One region of the Enterocloster citroniae genome, then DNA from elsewhere that is predicted to be linked to it. Evidence: predicted binding sites of a transcription regulator. Region 1 holds the regulator's gene; each other region holds the start of a gene.
The links. Region 1 encodes Rex, which represses fermentation and respiration genes when NADH is low (regulators of the CRP and FNR family bind a similar motif). Its sites were predicted from a motif close to ATTGTTAANTANTTAACAAT; they were not measured.
Positions count from the first base shown of each region.

Region 1 (3,738 bases):
GTGAAGGACCTGGTGTTCCTGGTCATAGTAACCCACATGGACTTTGGAGCCCAGGCGGATCTCACCGCTGTCAGCGTCCAGGAGGCCGTTGATAATCTTTAAAAGGGTGGTCTTGCCCGTACCGTTATTGCCGATAATGGCAACCCGCTCCCCGCGTTTTATCTCAAAATCCACATTGGAAAATAAGGTCTGGCTGCCAAAGGATTTGCTCAGGTCAGTGACGGACAGAACATCATTGCCGCTGACCACATCCGGTTCCAGGCGGATATCCATGGAATCATCAATATCCACCGGCTTTTCCAACCTCTCTATCTTTTCCAGCATTTTTTCCCGGCTTTCAGCCCGGCGGATGGATTTCTCCCGGTTAAAGGATTTGAGCTTTGTGATCACCTCTTCCTGGTGTTTGATCTCCTGCTGCTGATTTAAGTATGCCCGGATTCTGGCATCCCGAAGCATGGCTTTTTTATCGCTGTAGGCAGAGTAGTTGCCTGAGAATACGGTCGCTGTTCCATTGTCCAGCTCCACGATCTTTGTGACGACCCGGTCCAGGAAATACCGGTCATGGGCCACGATAATGACGCTGCCGCTGTAGCTTTTAAGGTATGTCTCCAGCCAGGCGATGGATTCCATATCCAGGTGGTTGGTAGGCTCATCCAAAAGCAGGATATCCGGCTTGGTGAGAAGCAGCTTGCCCAGGGAAACGCGGGTTTTCTGCCCTCCGGAAAGGGTGTTGATGTGTTTGGTGAATTCCTCCTCCTCAAATCCAAGGCCCTTTAATACACCGGTAATCTCACTCCTGTAAGCATAGCCGTTGGCCAGCTCAAAGGAGTGGTTCAGGCGGCTGTATTCGGACAGCATGGACTCCAGTACATCGCCGGTGGCGGATTTCATCTCCAGCTCCAGGCTGCGGATCCGTTCCTCCATCTGGATGATGGGGCGCTTTACCTCTAAGAGTGCGTCATAGATGGTGCTTTCGCTGTCCAGATCCTGATGCTGCGCCAGATAGCCGATGGAGGTGCCTTTGCCAAGGGCTGCCACGCCCTGGTCTGCGGACAGTTCTCCGATGATGATCTTAAGCAGGGTGGATTTGCCCGCGCCGTTGATGCCCACAATGGCGGCCTTTTCATGTTCCTCCAGGTGGAAGGATACCTGCTTTAAAATATGTTTTTCTCCAAATGATTTGGTTATATTGCTGCATGATAAAATCATGGGTAACTCCTTTGTGCCAGACACTCAGCGCCTGGGTTGGGGGCGCCTGTATGCGAAAATGTTTCGCTGTATGTTGTGAGGTTTTTAGGCTTTTTATTGTCAAAAATTCTTTATTTTGCACTCATCAGTATAATATAAGAGGATATTTTTTTCAAGAACATACTTAAACGTGTTTGACATTTTTTTGACGCTTGTTTATAATAGAACCATTAGGTATGATTTAGATACTGTTATCTGGATCATTTTGATGTATCAGAGAAACGCGTAAGGGGAAGGTGGAACACGATGGAACGCAAAGAGATATCGAAGGCGGTAATTTCAAGATTGCCCCGCTATTACCGCTATTTGGGAGAGCTGATTGAAGAGGGTGTGGAGCGCATATCTTCCAATGAGCTGAGTGCCAGGATGAAGGTGACGGCATCACAGATCCGCCAGGATCTTAATAATTTCGGAGGATTCGGACAGCAGGGATACGGATATAATGTAAAGTACCTGTATGCTGAGATAGCAAAGATTCTGGGAATTGACCAGCAGCACAACCTGATTATTATCGGTGCCGGAAACCTGGGCCAGGCTATTGCCAACTATACGAATTTTGAGAGACGTGGATTTGTTATCAAGGGTATGTTTGATATCAATCCAAAGCTCATTGGTCTTGTGATCCGCGGAATTGAGATCCGGTCTGTGGATGATCTGGAGTTTTTTATCAAGGAGAACGAAATTCAGATCGCAGCCCTGACCATTCCAAAGACAAAGGCGTCTGAGATCGCAGACCGTCTGGTAAAGGCCGGCATTAAAGCTATCTGGAACTTTGCCCATACTGATCTGGTGGTTCCGGACGATGTGGTGGTGGAGAATGTACACCTGTCCGAAAGTCTGATGCGTTTGTCATACAGGGTTTGCAGTATGAACGATCAGGCGGAAATCGAAGGGAAAACGTCAAAGTAAGAAACAGCCGGCAAGCAAAGGAGAGTACCTTTTTGCTTGCCGGTTTTTGATTTCCGGGAGACCCCAATACGGTCTCTAAGTGCTCATAGCGAGGAGGTAAGCGGGGATGAGAACTTTGGTAACGGCAAAACAGATGAAGGCGATTGACGCCTATACGATCAACACCATTGGAGTGCCCTCCATGGTGCTGATGGAACGGGCGGCCATGTGGGTGGCCCGGGCGGTTGAGGAGACTGCCGGGAAAGCGGATGTGATCTGGGCCGTGTGCGGCACGGGCAACAATGGGGCGGACGGTGTGGCGGCTGCCAGGATGCTGCACCTGAAGGGATATAAAACCAGCCTGTTTGTGGTGGGGGATCCGGACCGTGGGACTGCGGAATTTCTGGCCCAGTCCGCCATTGCCCGGAACCTGGGAATGCAGATGAGGCCGTGGCAGGAAGCGGCGGGAGAGGACTGCGTTGTTTTGATCGATGCGGTATTCGGCGTTGGACTGAGCCGCCCCATTGAGGGGGAATACAGGCAGTGTATGGAAATGCTGGAGGCCCGGCATGCCGCCCATACAGTGGCGGTGGATATTCCCTCCGGGATCCATGGAGACACAGGCCAGGTCATGGGGATGGCACTGAAGGCGGATGTGACAGTGACCTTTGGATGGGAGAAGATGGGAACCGCCCTCTATCCGGGCCGTGCCTATGCGGGAACCGTCAGGGTCTGCGACATCGGTTTTCCGGAAAGCGCCCTGGATGCCGTGAGGGATCAGGAGGAGGGGTACGGGTATGGGCTTACTTATGAAAGCAGCGACCTGTGTCTGATTCCGGACCGCCCGGCCTATTCCAACAAGGGGACGTTTGGGAAGGTCCTGATCGCAGCAGGGTCCAAAAACATGTGCGGTGCAGCGTATTTAAGCGCCCTGGCAGCTTACCGCACCGGTGCGGGGCTTGTGAAACTGCTCACAGTGGAGGAAAACCGCCAGATCCTTCAGGAACGGCTGCCGGAAGCCATCATTGCCACCTACACCTCGGACCAGCTGATCCAGGGAAGGGAAGAGTTTAAGAAGATGATAGAGGAACAGATGAACTGGGCTGATGTGGTGGTGCTGGGGCCCGGGCTGGGAAGCGAACCTTATGTGGAGTATCTGGTGGAAGATATACTGACCAGTGCCTTTGTGCCGGTCATTATTGACGCGGACGGCCTTAATGCCATTGCAGGACATCCATATCTCACCACTTATTTTACGGAAAATATCATCATCACCCCCCACTTGGGAGAGATGGCCCGCCTCATCGGTGAGAGTATAGATGCCGTCAAAGAAAACCTCACAGGAGCCGCCCTGGAATACGCGGGACGTTACGGGATCACCTGTGTGCTCAAGGATGCGGCCACCGTGGTGGCGGGAAAGGACGGCACCCTCTATGTGAATTCCAGCGGCAACAGCGCCATGGCAAAAGCCGGTTCCGGTGATGTGCTTACCGGAATCATCGCCGGACTGGCCGCCATTGGGATGGAGGAGGAACAGGCCGCGCTTATGGGGGTGTATCTCCATGGGCGTGCGGGTGAGCAGGCAGCAGGGAAAATAGGACA
Region 1 is NZ_JBEPLZ010000049.1:6,593-10,330, forward strand. It holds gene ABID13_RS27965 (ABC-F family ATP-binding cassette domain-containing protein) at 1-1,209, opposite strand, end outside; gene ABID13_RS27970 (redox-sensing transcriptional repressor Rex) at 1,495-2,157, shown strand; gene ABID13_RS27975 (NAD(P)H-hydrate dehydratase) at 2,264-3,738, shown strand, end outside.

Region 2 (3,738 bases), on a different contig from region 1:
CTATAAAGGGAAAGAGGGCATCTACTTTGCGGTGTGGGCGCCCCATGCCAGGGAGGTTCATCTGGTTGGCGATTTTAATGGATGGAACCCCGAAGCCAATCCCATGACAAAGATACCGGACTCCGGCATCTGGGAATATTTTAATCCGGGAATGCAGATGGGAGAACTCTACAAGTTTGCCATCACCACGGAATCCGGCAAGATCCTTTATAAGGCCGATCCCTTTGCCTTCAGCGCGGAATACCGCCCCGGAACCGCCTCCGTCACCACGGATATACAGGGTTTTCACTGGACAGACAAGGACTGGATCGAAAAACGCGCTGCCCAGGATGTGCAGAAGATGCCCATAAGCATCTATGAGGTCCATCTGGGTTCCTGGCGCAAGAAGAACCGTGAGGAAAAGGATGGCTGCTATACATATACGGAAGCTGCCCATGAGCTGGCCGCTTATGTCAAGGAGATGGGCTATACCCATGTGGAGCTGATGGGGATCGCGGAACACCCCTTTGACGGTTCCTGGGGCTACCAGGTCACCGGATATTACGCCCCCACATCCCGGTACGGAATGCCCAAGGACTTTATGTATTTTATAAATTACCTGCACCGCAGCGGGATCGGGGTTATCCTGGACTGGGTGCCTGCCCACTTTCCAAAGGATGCCCATGGACTGGCTGATTTTGACGGTGAGCCCCTCTTTGAATATTCGGACCCGCGCAAGGGGGAACACCCGGACTGGGGCACTAAGGTGTTTGATTACGGAAAGAATGAGGTAAAGGATTTCCTGATCAGCAATGCGCTCTATTGGGTGGAACAATACCATGTGGACGGCCTGCGGGTGGATGCGGTGGCCTCCATGCTGTATCTGGATTATGGCCGCCAGGAGGGCCAGTGGGTTCCCAACAAGTACGGCGGCAACCAGAACCTGGAAGCCATTGAATTTTTTAAACACCTGAACACCGTGGTGCAGGGACGCAACCACGGAGCCCTGGTGATCGCTGAGGAATCCACGGCATGGCCCAAGGTCACCACCCATCCGGAGGAGGACGGGCTTGGTTTTACCTTTAAGTGGAACATGGGATGGATGCATGACTTCCTGGAATACATGAAGCTGGACCCCTATTTCCGCAAATATAACCACCACCGCATGACCTTTGGACTCACCTATTTTACCAGTGAAAATTATATCCTGGTACTATCCCATGACGAGGTGGTGCATTTAAAATGCTCCATGATCAACAAGATGCCCGGTCTGGACCAGGACAAATTCTCCAACTTAAAGGCCGGATATACCTTTATGATGGGACATCCCGGCAAGAAGCTGCTGTTCATGGGCCAGGACTTTGCCCAGGTTCATGAGTGGGATGAGAAGGTGTCCCTGGACTGGTATCTGGCTGACCAGGGTGATCACAAAGAGCTGCAGGATTACGTTAAGGACCTGCTGCATTTATACAAGAAATATCCCGCCCTCTACCGTTTGGACAATGATTGGAACGGGTTCCAGTGGATCAATGCCAATGACGGGGACCGCAGTATCTTCAGCTTCCTGCGCAGGGATGAGACAGGCAAAAAGAACCTGTTGTTTATCATCAGCTTCACACCGGTGGAACGGCCGGATTACAGGGTGGGCGTTCCCAAACGAGGCAAATACACCCTGCTGCTGGACAACATCCACGGCGCCTATAAGGCATCGGAAGCCCCCGGCTTCCAGTCCTCCAAAGGCGAGTGTGATGGGCAGCCATATTCATTTTCCTATCCTCTTCCCCCATACGGAACAGCTATTTTCCGTTTTTAGGAAATCATAAGGAAATATTGTCATATAAGGCCAAAAAGTACGTTAAAAATTTATCAAATTGGGTATGTACTTTTTGACCTTGTTGTAGTAGAATAAAGGCAGTGCGATGGGTATTATGTCGCAGCACCGTTTATAATGTGTGGAAGGAGAGTGTAATTATGGCAAAACAATTAATTTCCAGTAGCGAAACAAAATCCGTTTACCGTGACGGAAACACTGCCATCAAGGAATTCTGTGAGGGCTTTCCAAAGGCTGAGGTATTGAATGAAGCACTGTGCAACGCGCGTGTGGAGTCCATCGAAGCCCTGAACATCCCGAAGGTTCTGGGGGTATCTGTTGTGGATGGCAAATGGTCCATTATCAAGGAGTTTGTTGAAGGCAAGACCCTTCAGCAGCTGATGGATGAGAATCCGGATAAGCTTGAGGAGTACATGGATAAGATGGTGGATCTGCACCTGCTGATCCATGCTCAGGCATGCCCACTCCTTAATAAGTTAAAGGAAAAGACCATCCGCGCCTTGAAATCAGAGGAGCAGCTGGATGATAACCTGCGCTACGAACTGATGACCAGACTGGACGGAATGCCAAAGCACACCAAGCTGTGCCACGGCGACTTTAACCCAACCAATATCATTGTGGGCGATGACGGCAAATGGTACGTGATCGACTGGGTACATGCTTCCCAGGGCAATGCAAGTGCCGATGTTGCCAGAACCTACCTCCTTCTCTCCTTAAAGGACAAAAAGAAAGCCGAGATGTACATGGATCTGTTCTGTGAAAAAACAGGCACAGAGAAACGTTATGTACAGGGATGGCTGCCCATCGTGGCCGCCGCCCAGCTGGTTTACAAACGTCCTGAGGAAAAGGAACTGTTAGAGAGTTGGATTAATGTATTTGAATACCAATAAAATCTGCTTACACATTATTTAGGGTTCAAAAAGGCCCCCGGGAAGGAATTTCCGGGGGCTTTTTTCGCTGTAATATTAACTAATTATATTTGTATATTTTTTACATTTTTGTGGTTTGTGTCATTTTCTTCGTGAAATATTTATCAGCTTTCTCCCTCATTTTGTAAATGATTGGAAGAATCTCCTACTTCTATCAGCTCCGCATCCGCTACCACATTGTCGTGCCTGACCTCTTCCTGCTCTGTCTCCTCAGCTGCGGCTGCTTCAACGGAAGCAGGATCAACACCGATCCTCTCCGTCTTATGCTCTGCGTGCATGATGGGGAAGGACACCATTGCCTTGAACAGATCCCCGTCAATGATAACCTGGAACTGGCCATTCTGCAGTTCAGTCAGGCTCTTTGCAATGGAGAGGCCCAGGCCGCTGCCTTCCGTTGTCCTGGCCACATCTCCCCTGACAAAGCGCTCTGTCAGTTCATCCGGCCTGATGTTCAGCGGATTCTCAGACACATTCTTAATGGTAAACACGGCTTTTCCGTCTTCCTCTGACACATCCACGTACACGCGGCTGTGCTCCATGGCATACTTTACCGCATTGGTGTAAAGGTTTTCCAATACACGCCACAGTCTGCGCCCGTCCGCCTGTATGATAAGCACCTCATCAGGCACATTGCACACCAGCTCCAGGCGGCGCATCACAAAACGCTCCTCAAATTCCCCGTTGGTCTGCTGGACCAGCTCCACCAGGTCGATATCGGATATATCCAGCTTCATATTGCCCGAGCTGGCCTTGGATGCCTCCACCAGATCCTCTGTCAGCGTCTTAAGGCGCTGGGATTTCTGGTCCAGAACTTCCAGATATGCCGCGATCTTGGGATCCTGTATCTTCTCCCTCTTAAGCAGATCCACATAGTTGATAATGGATGTAAGCGGTGTCTTGATATCGTGTGATACATTGGTGATAAGGTCGGCCTTCAGGCGCTCGCTTTTTACCTGCTGCTGAAGGGCTGAGTCAAGTCCGCTGCTGATGTTGTTGAGA
Region 2 is NZ_JBEPLZ010000006.1:269,788-273,525, forward strand. It holds gene glgB (1,4-alpha-glucan branching protein GlgB) at 1-1,792, shown strand, start outside; gene ABID13_RS10655 (phosphotransferase family protein) at 1,951-2,700, shown strand; gene ABID13_RS10660 (sensor histidine kinase) at 2,844-3,738, opposite strand, start outside.
Region 2: a site for Rex is predicted at 1,831-1,850, ahead of ABID13_RS10655 (phosphotransferase family protein). Genes of this name have one in related genera too.

Region 3 (3,738 bases), on a different contig from region 1:
CTATACCAAGGCGGCCCAGGAGCTTTACATCACCCAGCCCAGCCTCAGCGCCTCCATCCTGTCCCTGGAGCGGGATCTGGGCATTGACCTGTTTCAGCGGGAAGGGAGGGGAGTGAAGCTGACCAAGTATGGGCGGGACTTCTACGTCCATGTGTGTAAGGCCCTGGTTGAACTGGAAGTTGGGATCGACAATGCAAAGGAAAATTCCGGAACCATAGGAGGTATGATCGATGTGGCCTGCATCCCCACCCTTTGCGGGGATTTTCTGCCCAGGTCCATTAACAGCTACATGCAGGAGTGCAATCCCACGGTCAAATTTAATGTGTTTAACGGCATGACCCCGGCCATTGTGGAGGGGGTCCGCTCGGACGCGTATGATGTTGGATTCTGCTCCATGTCGGAGGGGGAGACGGACCTGTGCTTTACCCCCATTCTGTCCCAGGAGTACACGGCCATTGTCAATAGTACCCATCCTCTGGCTGCCTTTGAGGGCAAGCCCATGAAGCTGGAGGATCTGGAGCCCTATGAGATCCTCACCTATCCGGAGAACAGCCCTGTGGGAAGGATCATAAAAAAGGAACTGAGAAAGCATAACCTGAAAGCCACCCACTATGGCTATGATGAAACCACCATTGGGGGATATGCCGCCATTAACCAGGTGGTTGCCATTGTGGCCGACACCCCGCTTTTAAAACAGTTTGACAACCTGGTCCACCTGGATGTGAAGCTGGAGGCAGAAGCCAGACTGGTCTATATGGTGTACCACAAGAACAATTACCTGACCCCGGCCGTGAAGAATTATATCCAGCATGTACTGGACAGAGGCCCGGAATTTGGCGGGGTATCCACCCTGGCGTAAGCTGTCCCGGGACAGGACCTACACCGGGTCAAAGAGGAACATGGTAAAGGTGGCGTCCGCCACCACTTTTCCCTCCGGGGTGGTGACCCCAACGTGGTGGATGACGGTCCGGCTCCCCTTGTGCACCGCGTCCGCCTGCACATACAGTTTTCCGGAGTTCACGCTTTTGATAAAGTGGATACAGCCCTGCTGGGTCACGTTGGACACCTCGTAGGCATAGGTGGCCATTCCTGCGGCCATGTCACAGAGGGCGAAGATCAAACCGCCGTGAAGATTGCCGTAAAGATTCAGGGCGGACGGATGAACGTCCCAAGCGATTTTGGCATGGCCCGGCGCGATTTCCAGGATCTGGACATGCTCCAGCCCTTCCAGGGATTGGACATGACGCCTGATGCCCTCCAGTATTTCCTGTCTCATGTGAATCATTACCTCCTGCCTTTGAATTGTTATGATTTGGATTGGGATAAATGTATCATATTACCCATTGTGATGGAGACAATATAACACATAAAGGTGAAGTGCACAATAGAAAAAAGATATGATAGACATAATCTATAGATTGTGCACAAAAGTGAGGAAAAGGACGATTGGATATGTGGATCAGATTATATTATAATGGAAACATCAAGAGATTGTTAAAAAATTGATAAAACAATACAGCAAGGAGGAATCACCCTATGAGTAAATTATCACCCCAGCAGTTCCAGGACTATCTGATGCAGATCCGGGCGCTTGCCGAAGGCCCGCTGGAAGAGATCCAGAAGGAAGTGGAAGTGACCAACAAGTTTCCCCAGGAGTTTTATGACCTGGCCATTGAGAATGATCTATACCGGTGTGCACTGCCCGAGGAATACGGCGGATACGGGCTGTCGGAACTTGAGATCCTTCAGGTCCAGGAGGAGTTTTCCAGGGGCCCGGGCGGAATGAGGATGCATCTCCACTATGCAATGGATCTGAACTGGAGAATCCTGGATGATTATGGAAATGAAGAGCTGAAAGCGGAGTATATGCCTAAATTCCAGGATAAGTCGGTCTTTACCTGTTTTGCCCTGACCGAGGCAGCCGGCGGCACCGGCGCCGACCTGCACACCACAGCGGTAAGAGACGGAGACAGTTACATACTGAACGGGGAAAAGACACTGATCTCCCACACGGACTGCTGTGAGTTTGCTTATGTGATCGCAGTGACCAATCCGGAGTCCGACAAGGCCGACCGTTTATCCGCTTTCTTTGTTCCCATGGATGCTCCCGGATTTGAGGTCATTAATATGCCTCATATGATGGGATGCCGGGGAGCCGGACACGGGGATCTTAAGTTTACGGACTGCCGCATTGACAAGAAATACCTGTTGGGAAAGGAAGGACAGGGACTTGAGATCGCCCTTCACTCCCTGTCTGTTTCCAGGGCCCATATAGCGGCCAGCAACCTGGGAATGGCCCAGAGGATGCTGGAAATGTCCTTAAAGTACGCGGCTGACCGTGTAACCTTTGGAAAACCCATCATCACACGTCAGGCGATCAGGATGAAGATCGCCAACATGCAGATGAATATCCATGCCCTGCGCTGTATGGTATATGATTTTGCCAGGGATTACGAGGTGGAGGCAGAGGGACCGTACATTGAGGAAAAGGCTGCCATGTGTAAGCTGTTCAGCATTGATACCGTAAGGCTGGTAAGTGACGAGATGCTGGAGATCTTTGGCGGCGTGGGATACTTTGAGGACAATCCTTACGGGCCTGTTGAGCGCATGTACCGGGACTGCCGCGCCATGTGGCTGGAAGAGGGCGCTCCCACCGTGCAGCGCATCACCATTTCAAAGAGTGCAGTTAAGTTCGGCGGTCAGGTCAAGTATGTGATCTAACCGGACGGCCCTGGGATGTGGCCCAAAAGATCCCGTGGGAGCAGGGCAGCCAGCCAGGATGAACAGCCGGATCTGGCTGCCCTGTCCTCTTATTCCAACAGTGTGGGAAACGGAATAGGGAAGATGTCTCATTATAACGAGAAGGAAGGGGAAAGAAAATGGCATTACTGTATACCGAGGAACAAAAAGAACTGATCGCCCTGGTACGGGATATGGCAGAGCATGAGATCAAGCCTTTTGTTCAGGAAGCGGACGAGAAGGGCGAGTGCCCCAGGGAATTGTTTGACTGGGGATTTAAGATGGGCCTCCACATGCTGGAGATTCCGGCCCAGTACGGCGGAACGGGTCTGAGCTATGAGACCACGGCCATGATTTTTGAGGAGCTGGCAAAGGTGGATGCCGGTTACGCGATCACATTTGTCACCACGTTTGTGGCCCTGCGCAACGTGATCCTGGCCGGAACACCGGAGCAGGCCCAGTACTTTGCGGATATTATAAACAGGGGGAGCTTTGCGGGCTTTGCCCTGACCGAACCCAATGCAGGTTCCGATCCTGCGGGCATCAGGGGAACGGCTGTGGCGGACGGTGACGAGTACGTGCTTAACGCCACCAAAACCTTTATAACCAACGGAGCCCTGTCCGATATTTACGTGGGCTTTTTTAAGACCGATCCGGAAGCCGGACACAAGGGGATTTCCGCCTTTATCATTGACAGGGATACGCCGGGAGTTTCCGTGGGCGCCCATGAAGACAAGATGGGGCTCAGGCTGTCCAACACAACGGATCTGATCTTTGAGAATGTGAGAGTGCCAAAGAGCCGTATGCTGGGGCCGGAGGGCTCAGGCTTTAAGCTGGCCCTAAATGCACTTAACCTTTCCCGGGCCTTTGTGGCAACGCTGGCCGTGGGCATTATGCAGAGGGCGCTGGATGAAGCCGTAAAGTACGCAAAGGAGCGCAAACAGTTTAACACTCCCATTATCAAATTCCAGATGGTCCAGGCACTTCTGGCCGACATGG
Region 3 is NZ_JBEPLZ010000002.1:82,454-86,191, forward strand. It holds gene ABID13_RS02415 (LysR family transcriptional regulator) at 1-859, shown strand, start outside; gene ABID13_RS02420 (PaaI family thioesterase) at 878-1,276, opposite strand; gene ABID13_RS02425 (acyl-CoA dehydrogenase family protein) at 1,537-2,721, shown strand; gene ABID13_RS02430 (hypothetical protein) at 2,737-2,916, shown strand; gene ABID13_RS02435 (acyl-CoA dehydrogenase family protein) at 2,880-3,738, shown strand, end outside.
Region 3: a site for Rex is predicted at 1,491-1,510, ahead of ABID13_RS02425 (acyl-CoA dehydrogenase family protein). Genes of this name have one in related genera too.

Region 4 (3,738 bases), on a different contig from region 1:
TGAGACAAAGACCACCCTGACCAAGCTGTGCCATTCCCTGTTGGAGGATGGGGCGGATGCAGGATATGCAGGGGGTGAGGAGGACCGGGATATCCCCAATGTGCAGCTGGGAAGCGGCGCAGTGCCTTTGAGCGGGGTCATGACACCCGGAAACCTGGGAGGCGGTGCAGGCGCGGGAAGTACCAGCCCAGGCAGTGCAACATCCGGGACAATGTCCGGTACAACATCCGGGACACCGTCCGGGACGCCTGCAGCAGCTGATGCCCGAAATGCCTCTGAAGCCGGAGTCAGCAGCGGGGCGGCACCTAAGGAGAAAGCCTCCAAAGGGTATGTCCATATAGGAAGCGCTGCTCCCGCAGGCAAAAAGACGGGGTATGTCCATCTGAGCAGTTCTGATTTGAAAAAACCAGGCGGCAGCGGAGGTAGATAATGGGAATTACAGTGGATGTTGCTTATAAAAGCCTGAATAAATACACCGAGATCCTCTGCGGGGACAAGGTGGAACTGCTGCAGACCGCGGATTCCAACATCATGATTCTGGCTGACGGCATGGGAAGCGGCGTCAAGGCCAATATCCTTTCCACCCTGACGTCCAAGATACTGGGAACCATGTTCTTAAACGGCGCTACCCTGGAAGAGTGCGTGGACACCATCAGTGAGACACTGCCCATCTGCCAGGTGCGGCAGGTGGCATATTCCACCTTCAGCATCCTGCAGGTATACCACAACGGCGATGCTTATCTGGTGGAGTATGACAATCCGGGATGTATTTTCATACGTGACGGCAAGCTCATGAAGATTCCTAAGAATGTCCGCGTCATCCAGGGCAAGGAGATCAATGAGTACAGGTTTAAGGTCCAAAAGGGAGATGCTCTGATCCTTATGAGCGATGGTACTATCCATGCGGGAGTGGGAGAGCTTCTAAACTTTGGATGGCTGTGGCAGGACATTGCGGACTATGCGGTGCGCCAGTATGCCATGACCGTGTCAGCCATGCGTCTGGCCGCATCCATCAGCAGGGCCTGTGATGAGCTTTATCAGTTCAGGCCGGGGGATGATACCACGGTTGCATGCATGCGGATCATTGACAGCAAGCCGGTGCACCTTATGACCGGACCTGCCCGCAACCCGGAGGATGATGTACGCATGGTCCATGAATTCCTGGATGATCCCAATGCCAAGACCATTGTGTGCGGCGGGACCAGCGCCACGATTGTGTCCAGGGTATTGGGGAAAAAGCTGGATGTTTCCCTGGATTATGTGGATCCGGAGATCCCGCCTATTGCCTATATGGACGGCGTGGACCTGGTGACAGAGGGTGTACTGACCCTGAACAGGGTGTTGCAGCTGCTGCGCAGGTATGTGAAGAATGAAACCGTGTCCGAGGAATTCTTCCAGGAGCTGGATAAGCCCAACGGCGGTTCCATGGTAGCCAAAGTGCTGATCGAGGACTGTACGGAAGTGCATTTATATGTTGGAAAAGCGATCAACAGCGCCTATCAGAACCCGGGCCTTCCCTTTGATCTGGGTATCCGCCAGAACCTTGTGGAACAGCTGGGACGTGTGATCGAAGAGATGGGTAAAAAAGTAGTCGTTACATATTATTAACTTTGTATCTCATTAAATACTTGCTTTTTCCGCATAAATATAGTAGATTTTCAGTTGTTGATATATTATTAACAATCATGGATGGAATGGATATAGAGGTGTATTTCACTGCACTTAGAGAACCAGATACGGTCTCTAAGTGCTCATAACGAGCCACTCCACTAGGTTCGTTTAGGACCTCACCAAGTGGAGATGACATGTATCGCACGTAAGAAACCCAAATACGGTCTCTAAGTGCTCATAACGAGGAGGAAAAGAGAATGGTAACCAATGATGCAACGATCCTGCGCTTGAAGCATGATGTTCTGTACGAAGTGGCCAAGGCTGCATGGGAAGGGAATCTTGAGGAAAAACGCGGGGAGATTCCCTATACCATGATCCCCGGACCCCAGGCAACCTACCGCTGCTGTATTTATAAGGAGAGGGAGATCATCAAGCAGAGGGTACGCCTTGCAGAGGGGAAATGTCCGGCAGGAAAGGATACTTCCAATGTGGTGCAGGTCATCAACGCAGCCTGTGAGGAGTGTCCCATTGCTTCCTACATAGTGACGGACAACTGCCGCAAGTGTATGGGAAAGGCCTGTCAGAATTCCTGTAATTTCGGTGCCATCAGCATGGGGCGGGAGCGCGCTTACATTGAACCGACAAAGTGTAAGGAATGCGGAAAGTGTTCACAGGCATGCCCCTATAATGCAATCGCACATCTGGAGCGCCCCTGTAAGAAGATCTGCCCCGTGGATGCCATTACTTATGATGAGTACGGCATCTGTGTGATCGATGAGAAGAAATGTATCCAGTGCGGCGCCTGTATCCACAGCTGCCCCTTTGGCGCCATTGGTTCCAAGACGTTTATGGTGGATGTCATCCGCCTGATCAAGGCCGGCAAGAGGGTCGTGGCCATGGTGGCGCCTGCCACGGAAGGCCAGTTTGGCCCGGATGTGACCATGGCCAGCTGGAGGATCGCTTTAAAACAGCTTGGCTTTGCGGATATGGTGGAAGTGGGACTGGGCGGCGATATGACAGCTGCTTACGAGGCCGAGGAGTGGGCTGAGGCACACAAGGAAGGCAAAAAGATGACCACCTCCTGCTGTCCTGCATTTGTGAACATGATCAAGCAGCATTTCCCCATGCTTTTGGAGAACATGTCCACAACGGTTTCCCCCATGTGTGCGGTTTCCAGAATGATCAAGAGCCAGGATCCGGAGTCCATCACTGTGTTTATCGGACCGTGTATTGCAAAGAAGAGTGAGAGCCTGGACCTTAATGTTAAGGGAAATGCAGACTATGCCATGACCTTTGGCGAGATCCGCGCCATGATGCGCGCCAAGGGCGTGGAACTTCAGCCGGCGGAGAACGACTATCAGGAGAGCTCCGTATTCGGCAAGCGCTTTGGCAATGGCGGAGGCGTTACCGCAGCCGTGCTTCAGTGCCTGAAGGAGATGGATGAAAACACAGATATCAAGGTAAACCGATGCAACGGCGCTGCAGAGTGCAAGAAAGCCCTGCTGCTCTTAAAGGTAGGACGGCTTCCCGAGGACTTTATCGAGGGAATGGCCTGTGTGGGAGGCTGCGTAGGCGGTCCCAGCAGACACAAAACCGAGGTAGAAGCCAAGAAAGCCAGGGATCAGCTGATTGGTTCAGCTGAGGAGAGGAATGTGCTGGAGAATCTGAAAAAGTATCCCATGGATGCGTTTTCTATGCACCGGCATTAAGCTGCGGCAGTTTAGATGCCGGTTGTGGTATTTGAGAGGATATGATGAAAAAGACCACAGGATGTGGTGGTTCCTGAAGGAAAGTTGAGTGGAATCACGGCCTGGAAATGGGTGTTTTTCAGGGCGTGAGAAATAGATGCCTTGGCCCTGGGAGATGAATGCTCCCGGGGCCTTTTTTGGTATTTAAAATACAATAAGCAATAGATTAATATGTATGTAGATATGATGATAGTTAATTTGGCATGAAGGGTATAGGAATTGATATTCTTGAAACTGGAAGAGTAGAGCCAATGGTAGATAGTCAAATGCGGGGATTCATAAGACAGTTTACAGAAAAGGAAATTGAAGAAGTTCTGAAACAGGAAAATCAGTATATTGCTTTTGCTAAGAGGTTTTCATTAAAGGAAGCAGTATACAA
Region 4 is NZ_JBEPLZ010000051.1:725-4,462, reverse strand. It holds gene ABID13_RS28085 ([Fe-Fe] hydrogenase large subunit C-terminal domain-containing protein) at 1-430, shown strand, start outside; gene ABID13_RS28080 (SpoIIE family protein phosphatase) at 430-1,608, shown strand; gene ABID13_RS28075 (4Fe-4S dicluster domain-containing protein) at 1,869-3,320, shown strand; gene ABID13_RS28070 (holo-ACP synthase) at 3,563-3,738, shown strand, end outside.
Region 4: a site for Rex is predicted at 1,665-1,684, ahead of ABID13_RS28075 (4Fe-4S dicluster domain-containing protein). Genes of this name have one in related genera too.